2 regions of the Streptomyces ficellus genome follow, and region 1 is predicted to be linked to the other one. Evidence: predicted binding sites of a transcription regulator. Region 1 holds the regulator's gene; the other holds the start of a gene.
What was found. The regulator HrcA, encoded in region 1, represses chaperone genes, less so after heat shock. The targets are predictions, from matches to a motif close to TTNGCACTCNGNNNNNCNGAGTGCNAA.
Positions count from the first base shown of each region.

Region 2: the regulator HrcA is predicted to act here: its motif matches at 4,050-4,076, upstream of groES (co-chaperone GroES).

Region 1 covers NZ_CP034279.1:4,993,571-5,001,196, reverse strand. The annotation lists gene EIZ62_RS22310 (16S rRNA (uracil(1498)-N(3))-methyltransferase) at 1-78, opposite strand, end outside; gene EIZ62_RS22305 (nitronate monooxygenase) at 75-1,151, opposite strand; gene dnaJ (molecular chaperone DnaJ) at 1,199-2,335, opposite strand; gene hrcA (heat-inducible transcriptional repressor HrcA) at 2,336-3,352, opposite strand; gene EIZ62_RS22290 (MBL fold metallo-hydrolase) at 3,519-4,244, shown strand; gene EIZ62_RS22285 (DUF3097 domain-containing protein) at 4,255-5,055, shown strand; gene hemW (radical SAM family heme chaperone HemW) at 5,091-6,323, opposite strand; gene EIZ62_RS22275 (SpoIIE family protein phosphatase) at 6,386-7,626, opposite strand, start outside.
Region 2 covers NZ_CP034279.1:2,924,442-2,932,067, reverse strand. The annotation lists gene EIZ62_RS12620 (RNA polymerase sigma factor) at 1-995, shown strand, start outside; gene EIZ62_RS12615 (hypothetical protein) at 982-1,602, shown strand; gene EIZ62_RS12610 (THUMP-like domain-containing protein) at 1,625-2,824, opposite strand; gene EIZ62_RS12605 (polysaccharide deacetylase family protein) at 3,015-3,938, shown strand; gene groES (co-chaperone GroES) at 4,223-4,531, shown strand; gene groL (chaperonin GroEL) at 4,685-6,313, shown strand; gene EIZ62_RS12590 (hydroxyacid dehydrogenase) at 6,396-7,436, opposite strand.

The sequences.
Region 1 (7,626 bases):
CGCGTGGCGCCCCTCGGGCCCGTCGAGCGTGACGGTGCCGCCGGTGACGCGGTCGACCAGGAAGACGGGCGCGGTCATGACGCCCCGCCCCGCAGCGCGAGGGCGGCGACCGCGGCGTCCAGTTCGGCGCCCAGGACCTGCACCAGGCGTCCGGCGGGCAGTTCGCGCGCCATCCGGTGGCCCTGTCCGGCCCACAGCGCCATGCCCTGCGGGTCGCCCGCCTTGGCGGCGGCCTTGCGCAGCCCGCTCGTCAGGTGGTGCACCTCGGGGTACGCGGCCGGGGCGTAGGGGCCGTGCTCGTGCATGAAGCGGTTGACCAGGCCCCGCGCGGGGCGGCCCGAGAACGCCCGCGTCAGCTCGGTGCGGACGAACAGCGGGTTGGTCATGGCCTGCTTGTGGAGGGCGTTCGCGCCGGACTCGGGGCATACCAGAAACGCCGTGCCGAGCTGGGCGGCCTCGGCGCCCGCCGCGAGGGCGGCGGCGATCTGGCTGCCGCGCATCAGGCCGCCGGCGGCGACGACCGGCAGCGGCACGGTCTCCTTGACCAGCGCGATCAGCGTGAGCAGCCCCGTGCCGGTGCCGCCGCTCTCCGGGTCGTCGCGGTGGGTGCCCTGGTGCCCGCCGGCCTCGACGCCCTGCACGCACACCGCGTCCGCGCCCGCCGCCTGCGCGGCCAGCGCCTCGTCGGGCGAGGTCACCGTGACGACGGTGACCGTCCCGGCCCGCCGGAACGCGGCCACCGTCTCGGCGGCCGGGCAGCCGAACGTGAACGACACCATCGGCACCGGGTCGTCCAGCAGGATGGCCAGCTTGGCCTCGTACCCGTCGTCGCGCCCCGCGTCGGGGTCACCGAGCGGCGTGTCGTACCAGGTGGCCTCACCGGCGAGCTGGTGCCGGTACACGTCGACGGCGGCCGGGTCGGCGTGCCCGGGCTGCGGCATGAAGAGGTTGACGCCGAAGGGCCGCGAGGTCAGCCCGCGTACCTGCTTGATCTCCTGGTACATGCCGTCGGCGGTCTTGTACCCGGCGGCCAGGAACCCGAGACCGCCGGCCTCGGACACGGCCGCGGCGAGCTCCGGTCGGGAGGCGCCACCCGCCATGGGGGCCTGCACGATCGGGTACCGGCAGAGACCGGTCAGTGCGGAGGACATGAACGCATGGTGTCACGCCCCCGCACCCGTACCGAACCGGCGAGGGCTCACCGCCCGTTGAAGGCGTCCTTCAGGCGGGAGAACAGCCCCTGCTGCCCCGGCTGGAACTGACCCGTGGGCCGCTCCTCGCCGCGCAGCTTGGCCAGCTCGCGCAGCAGCCGCTCCTGCTCCGGGTCCAGCTTCGACGGCGTCTGGACCTCGACGTGCACGATGAGGTCGCCGCGCCCGCCGCCCCGCAGGTGCGTGACGCCACGGCCGTGCAGCGGGATCGACTGGCCCGACTGCGTGCCGGGGCGGACGTCGACCTCCTCCAGCCCGTCCAGCGTCTCCAGCGGGCACTTCGTGCCCAGCGCGGCCGCCGTCATCGGGATGGTCACCGTGCAGTGCAGGTCGTCACCGCGCCGCTGGAACACCGGGTGCGGCAGCTCGTGGATCTCCACGTACAGGTCGCCCGCCGGGCCGCCGCCGGGGCCGACCTCACCCTCGCCGGCGAGCTGGATGCGGGTGCCGTTGTCGACACCGGCCGGGATCTTGACCGTGAGCGTCCGGCGGGAGCGGACCCGGCCGTCGCCCGCGCACTCAGGGCACGGGGTGGGGACCACGGTGCCGAAGCCCTGGCACTGCGGGCACGGACGGGAGGTCATGACCTGGCCCAGGAACGACCGGGTGACCTGGGAGACCTCGCCGCGACCGCGGCACATGTCGCAGGTCTGCGCCGACGTACCAGGCGCGGCGCCCTCGCCGGAACAGGTGGTGCAGACGACGGCCGTGTCGACCTGGATGTCCTTGGTGGTGCCGAAGGCCGCCTCGTTGAGGTCGATCTCCAGGCGGATCATCGCGTCCTGGCCGCGCCGCGTGCGCGACCTCGGCCCGCGCTGGGACGCCGTGCCGAAGAAGGCGTCCATGATGTCGGAGAAGTTTCCGAAGCCACCCGCGCCGAAGCCGCCCGCGCCCGCACCGCCCGCGGCGGACAGCGGGTCTCCGCCGAGGTCGTAGACCTGCTTCTTCTGCGGGTCCGACAGCACCTCGTAGGCGGCGTTGATCTCCTTGAACCGCTCCTGGGTCTTCGGATCGGGGTTGACGTCCGGGTGCAGCTCGCGGGCGAGCCTCCGGAACGCCTTCTTGATCTCGTCCTGGGAGGCGTCGCGGCGCACGCCGAGTACGGCGTAGTAGTCGGTGGCCACTTACGACTCCGCCAGGATCTGTCCGACGTAACGTGCCACTGCGCGTACCGCTCCCATCGTTCCGGGGTAGTCCATGCGGGTCGGTCCGACCACGCCGAGTTTGGCGACTGCCTCGTCGCCCGAACCGTAGCCGACCGCGACGACGGACGTGGAGTTGAGGCCCTCGTGGGCGTTCTCGTGCCCGATACGTACGGTCATGGCCGAGTCACTGCTCTCGCCGAGCAGCTTGAGGAGCACGACCTGCTCCTCCAGCGCCTCCAGCACCGGCCGGATGGTCAGCGGGAAGTCGTGCCCGAAGCGGGTGAGATTGGCGGTGCCGCCGATCATCAGCCGTTCCTCGGTCTCCTCCACCAGGGTCTCCAGCAGGGTGGCCAGCACCGTGGAGACCGTCCCCCGGTCCTCCGCCTCGAAGGACTCGGGGAGGTCCTGCACCAGCTGCGGCACGTCCGTGAAGCGCCGGCCCACGACGCGGCTGTTGAGCCGCGCCCGCAGGTCGGCCACGGACGTCTCGCCGAAGGGCGCGGGGCAGTCGACCATGCGCTGCTCCACCCGCCCCGTGTCGGTGATCAGGACGAGCATCAGCCGGGCGGGGGCGAGCGACAGCAGTTCCACGTGACGCACGGTGGAGCGCGTCAGGGACGGGTACTGCACGACCGCGACCTGCCGGGTGAGCTGCGCCAGCAGCCGCACCGTGCGGCCCACGACGTCGTCGAGGTCGACGGCGCCGTCCAGGAAGTTCTGGATGGCGCGCCGCTCCGGCGACGACAGCGGCTTGACGCCGGCGAGCCGGTCGACGAAGAGGCGGTAGCCCTTGTCGGTGGGGATGCGGCCCGCGCTGGTGTGGGGCTGGGCGATGAAGCCCTCGTCCTCCAGCACCGCCATGTCGTTGCGCACGGTGGCGGGTGAGACGCCGAGGTTGTGGCGCTCCGTGAGCGCCTTGGAACCCACGGGCTCCTCGGTGCCGACGTAGTCCTGGACGATGGCGCGCAGTACCTCGAGTCTGCGTTCGCTCAGCATCGCGCGCACCTCCAGCTGGCTTCGGTTCCTTCTGCCTGGCTGGCACTCGCGATACCCGAGTGCCAGACGTCCCCGGTCAGTGTACGGCGCCGGGGTACGCCCGGGGCAAGGGCGGCGGGCCACGCTACCGCGAGACGGCGCTGGTGGTTGCCGATAGCGTCGCGGTATGGACGTCAGGTGGGAAGACTACGGCTGGGAGCGCGTGGCCGACGGCGTGGGCCGCCGCAGGCTGCCGGTGTGGGACGCGACCACGGCCCTGGTGGTGGGCGACAAGGGCGCGCTGCTGTACGACACGGGCGCCACGCTCCGTGAGGGGGCCGAGATCCGGGCCCAAGCGCAGGCCCTGATGGGCGGGCGGAGAGTGACGCATATCGCACTCAGTCACCCCCACTTCGATCATGTTCTGGGCACGGCGGCGTTCGCGGGGACGGAGGTGTACGGCGCGGTCGGCGTCGATACGGTCCTCACCGGCGCGGGGCGGGACTCGCTGCGCACGGACGCGGTGCGCCACGGCGTCGACGAGGCGGACGCCGTGGAGGCGACGGACGTCCTGGTGGCCCCGCACCACCTGGTGTGCGGCGAGTGGACCCTGGAGCTGGGCGGGCGGCAGGTGCTGCTGGCCAACGTGGGCCCGGGACACAGCGGCCACGACCTGGCGGTGCTCGTGCCGGGCTCCCGGGAGGTCGTCCTGTGCGGCGACCTGGTGGAGGAGTCGGGCGACCCGCAGGCGGGCGGTGACGCCATCCCCTCGCGCTGGCCGGCCGCGCTCGACCGGCTGCTGGAGCTCGGCGGCGAGGACGCCCGGTACGTGCCGGGGCACGGCGCCGTCGTGGACGCCGCCTTCGTACGCGCCCAACGCGATGAGCTGGCCCGGCGGTTCGGCGTGTCGTAGCGTCTGGCGAATGCGCAGCTACCACCCCGATCTGACACCCCCGTGGAAGAAGTCCGCGCCCGTCCCGGAGGTCCCCGCCGAGCCGGACCTGGTCGTCGAGGAGGTGACCACCGGGTTCTGCGGGGCGGTGACCGGCTGCGAGGCCGGCACGGTGACCCTGGAGGACCGGTTCGGCAAGCACCGGGTGTTCCCGCTGGCCCCGCGCGGTTTCCTGCTGGAGGGGCGGACGGTGACGCTGGTGCGCCCCGCGTCGGGGCCGGCCCGCCCCTCGCGGACCGCATCGGGTTCGGTCGCCGTTCCGGGCGCACGCGCGCGTGTGGCCCGGGCGGGGCGCATCTACGTGGAGGGCCGGCACGACGCGGAACTGGTCGAGCGGGTCTGGGGCGACGACCTGCGCGTCGAGGGCGTGGTCGTCGAGTACCTGGAGGGCGTCGACGACCTGCCGGCCGTCGTCCGCGACTTCGGCCCGGGCCCCGACGCCCGCCTGGGGGTCCTGGTCGACCACCTGGTGCCCGGCTCCAAGGAGTCCCGCATCGCGGCCTCGGTCACGGACGCCCACACCCTGGTCGTGGGGCACCCGTACATCGACGTCTGGGAGGCCGTGAAGCCGTCCTCGGTCGGCATCCCGGCGTGGCCGACCGTCCCGCGCGGCCAGGACTGGAAGACGGGCGTCTGCCGCGCCCTCGGCTGGCCGGACAACACGGGCGCCGCCTGGCAGCACATCCTGTCCAAGGTCACCTCGTACAAGGACCTGGAGCCGGCGCTGCTGGGCCGGGTGGAGGAGCTGATCGATTTCGTGACGGCACCGTAGGAGGTGTCTCGGGCGGGACCCGGCCGGTCAGTCGGTCAGTCGGTCAGGTCCCGCACCACCGCGTCGGCGAGCAGACGGCCCCGCAGCGTCAGGACGGCGCGCCCCTCGGCGTAAGGACCGGGGTCCAGGAGCCCGTCACTTACCGCCCGCTCGGCGGCGGCCAGGCCCGCGGGCTTCAAAAGACCCAGGGGGCACCCCTCCCGCAGGCGCAGCTCCAGCAGCACGCGCTCCACCCGGCGGTCCTCCTCCGCCAGCAGCTCACGTCCCGCGCCGGGCGAGCGGCCCTCCGCCAGCGCGGCGGCGTACGCGCCGGGGTGCTTGACGTTCCACCACCGCACGCCCCCCACGTGGCTGTGCGCGCCCGGCCCGGCGCCCCACCAGTCGGCGCCGCGCCAGTACAGCTCGTTGTGCAGGCACCGTCCCGCCTCCGACGTGGCCCAGTTGGACACCTCGTACCAGGAGAAACCCGCCCCGGACAGGACGTCCTCCGCGATCAGGTACCGGTCGGCGTGGACGTCGTCGTCCGTCATCGGCACCTCGCCGCGCCGGATGCGCCGCGCCAGCTGGGTGCCCTCCTCGACGATCAGGGCGTACGCGCTGACGTGGTCGGGGCCCGCGCCGATCGCCGCGTCGAGCGAGGCGCGCCAGTCGTCGTCGCTCTCCCCCGGCGTGCCGTAGATCAGGTCGAGGTTGACGTGCTCGAACCCGGCCGCGCGCGCCTCCGCCACACAGGCCTCGGGCCGCCCGGGCGTGTGCGTGCGGTCGAGCACCTTCAGGACGTGCCGGCGGGCGCTCTGCATGCCGAAGGAGATCCGGTTGAAGCCGCCCTCGCGCAGCTCCGCCAGGTACGCCGGGCCGACCGACTCCGGGTTCGCCTCCGTCGTGATCTCCGCGTCGTCCGCGAGCCCGAACTCGTCCCGCACGGCCGCCAGCATCGCCACCAGGTCCGCGGCGTCGAGCAGCGTGGGCGTACCGCCGCCGACGAAGACGGTCCGCACGGGGCGCGGGTCGTCGCCGAGGACCTTCCGCGCCAGGCGCACCTCGTCGGCCAGGGTCGCGGCGTAGTTGTCGCGGGAGGCGAGGACGCCGCCGGAGCCGCGCAGCTCGGTGGCGGTGTACGTGTTGAAGTCGCAGTATCCGCAGCGGGTCGCGCAGTACGGCACGTGCAGATAGAACCCGAGCGGCCGCTCACCGGCCCCGAGCAGGGCGGACGCGGGCAGCGCGCCGTCCTCGGGCATGGGCTCACCATCGGGCAGTACGGAAGGCATACGTCCCATTGTCCGTCACCCGGCCGGGCGCCCCGTCCGTCCCGGGGGCCGACCGGCGGCCGTCACCGGGCCTGGAGCACCAGGAGCGCGAGATCGTCGCGTACGGGCGCCTCGCCGAAGGTGTGGACCGCCTGCCGGATGCGGTCGGCGACCTCCCGCGCGGGCAGCCCGGCGCAGCCGGAGAGGGCCTCCGCCAGCCCGTCGCCGTCGTCGAACATGCGCCCCGTGCGGGAGCGGCGCTCGGTGACGCCGTCGGTGACGCACAGGAGGGTGTCGCCGGGCGCGAGGTGGAAGGTGTGGCTCTCGTACCCGACGTCGTCGACGACGCCCAGCAGCACCTGGGGCACGGCGGCGGGCGTCACCGAGCCGTCCGGGCGCAGCAGGAGCGGCAGCGGGTGGCCCGCGCAGGCGAGGGTGCAGCGGGCGCCGCCGCCGTCCTCGGCCGCGAGCGGCACCAGCTCGCCGTACAGCAGCGACAGGAACCGCGACTGCGGCTGCGCCGGTGGCGGCGCGCCGGGCAGGTCACCGGCGGCGGCGACGATCGAGGCGGCGGCCTCGGCGGCCTCGGTGGCGTCGTCGAGGAGCAGCCGGTTCAGCCGGTCGAGGACGTGGCCGACCTGGTGGTCCTCCCGGGCCAGCAGCCGCAGCCAGGGGCGGGCGAGGCCGGTGACGACGGCCGCCTCGGGGCCGCTGCCCTGGACGTCGCCGAGCATGAAGCACCAGCGCCGCGCGCCGGGGCCCGCCTGGAACACGTCGTAGAAGTCGCCGCCCGCCAGCCCGTCGTCGCTGGGCTCGTACACGATGCGGCTCTCGACGCCCGGGATCTGGGCCACCTGGCTGGGCAGGAGCCCGCGCTGGAGGATCCGGCTGATGGTGACCTGCCGGGTGTAGCGGCGGGCGGCGCCGATGGCGAGGGCGACGCGGCGGGCGAAGTCCTCGACGAGGGTGGTGACGGCGTCGGGGACCCGGCCCCGCCCACGCCTCCCGAGCATCAGCGTGCCGAGCCCGTGGCCGCCCACGACCAGCCGGTACGCCAGCGCCGTACCGGCCGCCTCCGGGCCGGCGGCGGTCCGGTCCTCCGCGTCCTCCGCGCGTGTGGCCGCGCCACGGCCCGCGGTCGTGGGAGCGCAGCCGTGCGCGCCGGCGTATGCGGCCCCCGTAACGCCGTGCGCGCGTGCCTCCGCGCCGCCGTGCGCGCGTGCGTCCGTGACTGTACCGCCGGGCGCGCCGGCGTACGCCGCCTCCGCAACCGTTCCCGTCGCACTGTCCGCGCCGGCGTACGCCGCCGTACCGGCGTCCGTGA
Region 2 (7,626 bases), 2.1 Mb from region 1:
TCGCCGAGGTCGGGCGCGACCTGGAGGAGGCGTACGAACCCGAGCCCGCCGCGCCGGACGACATTGACGACGACCTGCTGCGGCTCGTCTTCACCGCCTGCCACCCGGTGCTGTCCCGCCACGCGCGCGTGGCGCTCACCCTGCGGCTCCTCGGCGGGCTGACCACGGAGGAGATCGCCCGCGCCTTCCTGGTCCCGGAGGCGACGGTCGCCCAGCGGATCGTCCGCGCGAAACGTTCCCTCGCCCGCGCGGGCGTGCCCTTCGAGGTGCCGTACGGACAGGACCGGGCCGCCCGGCTGGCGTCCGTGCTGGAGGTCATCTACCTGATCTTCAACGAGGGCTACGCGGCGACCGCCGGCGACCACTGGCTGCGCCCGGGCCTGTGCGAGGACGCCCTGCGGCTCGCGCGCGTGCTGGCCGGCCTGATGCCGGAGGAGCCCGAGGTGCACGGGCTCGCCGCGCTGCTGGAGCTCCAGGCCTCGCGCACGGCGGCACGTACGGGACCGGACGGCGAGCCGGTGCTGCTGGCCGACCAGAACCGGGCGCGCTGGGACCGGTTGCTGATCCGGCGGGGTGTCGCGGCGCTGGAGAGGGCCGGCACGGGCCCGTATTCCCTCCAGGCGGCGATCGCGGCCTGCCACGCGCGGGCGGCGCGGTACGAGGACACCGACTGGGCCACCATCGCGGCCCTGTACGGGCGGCTCGCCGCCGTCGCCCCCTCCCCGGTCGTCGAACTCAACCGCGCGGTGGCCGTGTCGATGGCCGACGGCCCGGCGGCGGGGCTCGCCCTCGTGGACGCCCTCGCCGGCGAACCCGCCCTCACGGGCTACCACCTGCTGCCGAGCGTCCGGGGCGACCTGCTCGCCAGGCTGGGCCGCCGGGACGAGGCGCGGGCGGAGTTCGCACGGGCTGCGTCGCTGGCCCGCAACGCCCGGGAAAGGGCCCTGCTGCTCGAACGATCACGGGAGCTAACCTCGGACCATGCCCAGCCGTAGCCCCCTGCCTCCCCCTCCGCCGCCCGTTCACCTGCGCACCTGGCCGGACCGCGAGGCGCTGCTGGCCGACCGGGCCCTGGCCGTGGGCGAACTGAACCGGCGTGTCCTGGGCGGCCGGAGGCTCACGTACTTCCTGGTCACCCTGGTGGGGCTCCAGCTGGGGTGGGGCCTGGTGGGAGCCGGGCTCACGGCGTTCGACGGACCGGGGGACCCGCTGACGGCCACCGTCGCCGGCCTCACGATCGTCCTGGGGCTGGTCGTGCTGGTCCCGCTCGTCGTCGCCGTCGTGCTCGGCGTCCGCCACGACCGCTCGGCGCGCGCCCGGCTCCTTCAGTGGGCGGCCCTGGACCCCGCCGCGATCCGCGACGCCCGCTTCCGGGCGCCGGGCCTGAGCGTGGCGTGGCTGCTGCTGTCGTTCGCGCAGTGCGCCGCAGGCCTGTGGTTGTCGTTCGCCGTCCCGGCCGCGGCGCGCCCCGGTGACACCACGTACACCGAGGTCGCGTACGCCATGGGCGCCGGGCTCATCCTGTGGGTCAGCGGCCTGCTGGGGGCCGTCAAGGCCGTCGGCCACCGCCGCCTGGTGCTGCGCCTGGCGCCCCGGGCCTGACGGCCCCGGACTTGACGGGCGGTCACGCGAGGGGGGACGGCGCGGGACGGCCGACGAGCATGGTGGGCGCCCCGGCCACCCGGGTCAGGAAAACCGTCGCCGCGTGGGGGCCCTTCGGCTTGAGCTTGCGGCGCAGCTCCTCCGGTTCGACCGCCGAGCCGCGCTTCTTCACCGTCAGGGTGCCCACCTCCCGCTCGCGCAGCAGGGCCTTCAGCTTCTTGAGGTTGAACGGCAGCTCGTCGGTGATCTCGTAGGCGGTGGCGTACGGCGTGGGGCGGAGCTCGTCCGCCGTGACGTACGCGATCGTCTCGTCGACCAGGCCGCCGTCGAGGTCCTCGGCCACCTCCGCGACCAGGTGCGCGCGGATGACGGCGCCGTCCGGCTCGTACAGGAAGCGGCCGACGGGCCGGACGGGCGGGTCGGCCAGACCGCGGCCGGTGAGGGTGTGCGGGCCGGGCAGGAGCGTCGCGGTGACCGTGCCGGGGCGGGTGCCGAACCACAGCACGGCCTCCTTCACGTCACCGCCGTCGGAGACCCATTCGGCCGCGGCGTCCGGCGGCACCGTCTCGTGCGGGATGCCCGGGGCGATCTTCAGCGCCGCGTGGGGCGCCGTGCGGGCCGCCTCGATCGCCCACGACAGGGGCGGGGAGTACGCCTCGGGGTCGAAGATCCGGCCCCCGCCCCGCCCGCCGCGCCGCGCCGGGTCGACGAAGACCGCGTCGTACGGCGAGGTGTCGACCTCGGTGACGTCCGCGCAGCGCACCTCGATCAGGTCGGCCAGGCCCAGCGCGGCGGCGTTCGCGCGGGCGGCCTCGGCGGTCAGCGGGTCGCGGTCGACGGCGAGGACCCGGATGCCGGCGCGGGCCAGCGCGATCGCGTCGCCGCCGATGCCGCCGCACAGGTCGGCGACGCTCCGTACGCCGAGGCGGGCGAAGGCGGCGGCCCGGTGCTCGGCGACCGCCCTGCGGGTGGACTGCTCGACGCCGCCGGGCGTGAAGTACATGCGGTGCGCGTCGCGCTCGCCGAACTTCGCCACCGCCCGCTGCCGCAGCCGGGCCTGCCCGAGCGCCGCCGTGACCAGCTCGGCGGGGTGCTCACGGCGCAGCCGGGAGGCGACCGCCAGCTCCTGGGAGGGGGTGTAGTCGCGCAGGGCGGCGAGCAGGGCCTGGCCCTCGTCGGTGAGGAGCGCGGAGAAGGCGGCGAGATCGGTCACCCGGCCCATTGTGGGCCAGGCGGGGGATGGTGTGCGCCGGGCGGCGGTGTCGGCCGGTAGCGGGGGCGGAGCGCTGACAGGATGCGGCGCCATGCAGCTAGTACGACAAAAAGGTCAAAAGGTAAGTGATGGGGTGGACGTGCAGGGGTGGGCGGCCGAGCGGGTGCGGCCGCCCGTACCGGCACGGCCACGGGCGCGGCTGCGGGCGCGGTTGCGGGCGCGCGTGCTGCTCGCCGCGCTGCTGATCTCGGCGCTCGGTTCCGCCTGCGCGGCGCAGGACGAGGGCGGGCGCGGGCCCGCCGGGGCGGGAGGCGGCGGCGCCGAGCCCGCCGCGGGCCAGCAGGCGCAGCCCCCCGGTACGGCGGCGGCGCTCAGCGCGTACGTCGAGAAGGTCCGGCGCGCCCAGGCCGCCCGTGTCCTGGCGGCCAGGAAGTGGGGTCTCAGGAGCGCCCCGCTCGCCGCACCCCCGCCCCCGGCGGCGGGCGACAAGCCGCACATCACCTTCCGGCAGGGATTCGGTGTCGGCGACCCGAGCCTGCCGCCCGTCTTCACCACCGTCCCCACCAAGGAACGGATCGTGTTCCTGACGATCGACGACGGCGCGGACAAGGATCCCGAGCTGCTGCGGATGATGGACGAACTGGACATCCCCTACAGCGCGTTCCTCAGCGACTACCTCGTCAAGGAGGACTACGGCTACTTCAAGCGGATGCAGGACCGGGGCGTGGCCCTGCACAACCACACCCTCAACCACCGCTACATGCCGGCCCTGTCCTACGCCGAGCAGAAGCGGGAGATCTGCGGGCAGCAGGACACCATCGAGAAGCGCTACGGCAAGCGGCCGCCGCTCTTCCGCCCGCCCTACGGCAACTACAACGCCGACACCCTGCGCGCGGCCCGGGCGTGCGGTGTGAAGGCCGTACCCCTGTGGGCGGCCGAAGCGTTCCCGGACCACATGGAGTGGCGCGAGTGGGACCGGGACCTGCACCCCGGCGACATCATCCTCACCCACTTCCGGGGCCGGGAGGACTGGAACGGCTCCATGGCGGACATGATCCGGCAGGTGATGAACGTCGTCACGGCCAAGGGCTATGCGGTGGCCAGGCTGGAGGACTACGTCTGAGCCGCCCGGAGCCCCGGAAGGGTCCGTCCGGGAGCCGCCCCGGAAGCCGCCCCGGGAATCGCCCCCGGAAGCCGCTTCAGGGGGCCGTTCGCGCCACGACCGGGCGGTGAATTGGCACTCCGCTTGACCGAGTGCTAATCGCGGTCATAGTCTCGGCCCTGGCACTCCCCACTGGAGAGTGCCAACACAGCGACGGGCAGGTCCGGCACCCGCGACGACGGATCCACCTGGTCGCCACCTCAGACAGTTAACCCCGTGAGATCTCCGAAGGGGGAGGTCGGATCGTGACGACCACCAGCTCCAAGGTTGCCATCAAGCCGCTCGAGGACCGCATCGTGGTCCAGCCGCTCGACGCCGAGCAGACCACCGCCTCTGGCCTGGTCATCCCGGACACCGCCAAGGAGAAGCCCCAGGAGGGCGTCGTCCTGGCCGTGGGCCCGGGCCGCTTCGAGAACGGCGAGCGCCTGCCGCTCGACGTCAAGACCGGCGACATCGTGCTGTACAGCAAGTACGGCGGCACCGAGGTCAAGTACAGCGGCGAGGAGTACCTCGTCCTCTCGGCCCGCGACGTGCTCGCGATCGTCGAGAAGTAGGTCGGAGTTCCGGGGGTCGCCCCCCGGAAGCCTCCGCACCCGAGCAATATCGCTTTTCTGAGCTGCGCCCCTGGCCCCCGCTGATGACACATTGCCGGGCGGCGAGGGGCGCGGTTCGTCAACCAGAGTTTTCGAGAGGGCTGAATCGCTCCCATGGCGAAGATCCTGAAGTTCGACGAGGACGCCCGTCGCGCCCTTGAGCGCGGCGTCAACAAGCTTGCCGACACGGTGAAGGTGACGATCGGCCCCAAGGGCCGCAACGTCGTCATCGACAAGAAGTTCGGCGCGCCGACCATCACCAACGACGGTGTCACGATCGCCCGCGAGGTCGAGATCGAGGACCCGTACGAGAACCTCGGCGCCCAGCTGGTGAAGGAGGTGGCGACCAAGACCAACGACATCGCGGGTGACGGCACCACCACCGCCACCGTCCTGGCCCAGGCCCTCGTCCGCGAGGGTCTGCGCAACGTCGCCGCCGGCGCCTCCCCGGCCGCCCTGAAGAAGGGCATCGACGCCGCGGTCAAGGCCGTCTCCGACGACCTGCTCGCCACGGCCCGCCCGATCGACGACAAGGCCGACATCGCCGCCGTGGCCGCGCTCTCCGCGCAGGACCAGCAGGTCGGCGAGCTCATCGCCGAGGCGATGGACAAGGTCGGCAAGGACGGTGTCATCACCGTCGAGGAGTCCAACACCTTCGGCCTGGAGCTGGACTTCACCGAGGGCATGGCCTTCGACAAGGGCTACCTGTCCCCGTACATGGTCACCGACCAGGAGCGTATGGAGGCCGTCCTCGACGACCCGTACATCCTGATCCACCAGGGCAAGATCTCCGCGATCACCGACCTGCTCCCGCTGCTGGAGAAGGTCATCCAGGCCGGCTCCTCCAAGCCGCTCCTGATCATCGCCGAGGACGTCGAGGGCGAGGCGCTGTCGACCCTGGTCGTCAACAAGATCCGCGGCACGTTCAACGCCGTCGCGGTCAAGGCCCCCGGCTTCGGCGACCGCCGCAAGGCGATGCTCGGTGACATGGCCGCCCTCACCGGCGCCACCGTCATCGCCGAGGAGGTCGGCCTCAAGCTCGACCAGGCCGGTCTGGACGTGCTCGGCACGGCCCGCCGCGTCACCGTCACCAAGGACGACACCACGATCGTCGACGGCGGCGGCAACTCCGAGGACGTGCAGGGCCGCGTCGCGCAGATCAAGTCCGAGATCGAGACCACGGACTCCGACTGGGACCGCGAGAAGCTCCAGGAGCGCCTCGCGAAGCTGGCCGGCGGCGTGTGCGTGATCAAGGTCGGCGCCGCCACCGAGGTGGAGCTGAAGGAGAAGAAGCACCGTCTGGAGGACGCCATCTCCGCGACCCGCGCCGCGGTCGAGGAGGGCATCGTCTCCGGTGGTGGCTCCGCGCTCGTCCACGCCGTGAAGGTCCTGGACGGCAACCTCGGCAAGGACGGCGACGAGGCCACCGGTGTCGCGGTCGTCCGCCGCGCCGCGGTCGAGCCGCTGCGCTGGATCGCCGAGAACGCGGGCCTGGAGGGCTACGTCATCACCTCCAAGGTCTCCGAGCTCGACAAGGGCCAGGGCTTCAACGCCGCCACCGGCGAGTACGGCGACCTGATCAAGGCCGGCGTCATCGACCCGGTCAAGGTCACCCGCTCGGCCCTGGAGAACGCCGCCTCCATCGCCTCCCTGCTGCTCACGACCGAGACCCTGGTCGTCGAGAAGAAGGAAGAGGAGCCGGCGGACGCGGGCCACGGCCACGGTCACGGCCACTCCCACTGACGCCTGCTGAGCGTTACGAGGCCCGGTGCCCCCGTCGCGGGGGCACCGGGCCCCGGTGTTTTCCGGGCCGCCCTTCACGGCTCTACGCCGAGCGGCCGAGGTCCGAGGGCCGCACCGGCTCCGCGAACGGCGCGCCCTTCGCGTACCGCTCCAGCTCGTCCAGCGCCCGGTCCGCCATGCGGTGCAGCTCGTTGCCGAGCGAACCCGCGACGTGCGGAGTGAGGAGCACATTGGGGAGCGTGTACAACGGGGAGTCCGGGGGCGGGAGTTCGGGGTCGGTGACGTCGAGCACGGCATGCAGCCGGCCCGAGGTGAGGTGCGGGAGCAGGGCGGTCTCGTCGACCAGCGACCCGCGCGCGGTGTTGATGAGCGTCGCGCCGTCCCGCATGAGCGCCAGCTGTGCGGCGCCGATCATATGGCGCGTGGACGGCAGTTGCGGGGCGTGTACGGAGACGATGTCCGCGCGGGCGCACAACTCGTCGAGCGCCGCCGGGACGGCGCCGAGCGCCGAGGCCTCGACCGGGGTGACGTAAGGGTCGTGGAGCAGGACCCGCAGGTCGAAGGGGCGCAGCAGCTCCATCACACGGCGGCCGATGCGGGACGCGCCGACGATGCCGACCGTGCGGCCGTGGTTGCCGCTGTCGGCGAGCTCAGCCGCCCAGTCGTGGCCGCTGCGCAGCTCGGCGTACCGCCGGGCCGCGTGGAGGACGCGCTTGCCGGACAGCAGGATCGCGGCCAGCGTGTACTCGGCCACGGGCAGGGCGTTGGCGGTGGCCGTCGAGGTCACGCCGATGCCGCGTTCCCAACAGGCCTCCGTGATGTGGTGCTTGACGGACCCGGCGGCATGGACGACGACCCGGAGGCCGGGCGCCCGGTCGAGCACGTCCGCCGTGAGCGGCGTCGCGCCCCAGCAGGTGAACAACACCTCGGCCTCCCCGAGCGCGGCGGCGACCCGGGGCGTTGGGGCGGCCAGGTCGTGGGCGACCAGGTGCGGGTCGGTGTGCGCGAGGGCGGTGAGGCGGGCGCGGTGGGCGTCGGTGAGCAGACGTCCCGCGATGCCGGGGCCCATGGCCAGCAGCAGGCGGGGGCGCCGGGAGGGCTGGTGGTCGGTGGCGGGGCTCATGGCGGGCGCGGGGCCTCCTGAACGGACGGCGACACGGCTGATACGGCGTGTGGCCGCGATGATCGGGCTCCCCCTGGGCGAAGTCAAGGCCGAAAGGCCGTGTGCCCCACGAGCCCCCACCCCCGCGGGGGTTGTGCCCGGGCGGCCGTTCCCGTTGCCGGCTCCCGGGCCCGTCGTGGCGACCAGGGCC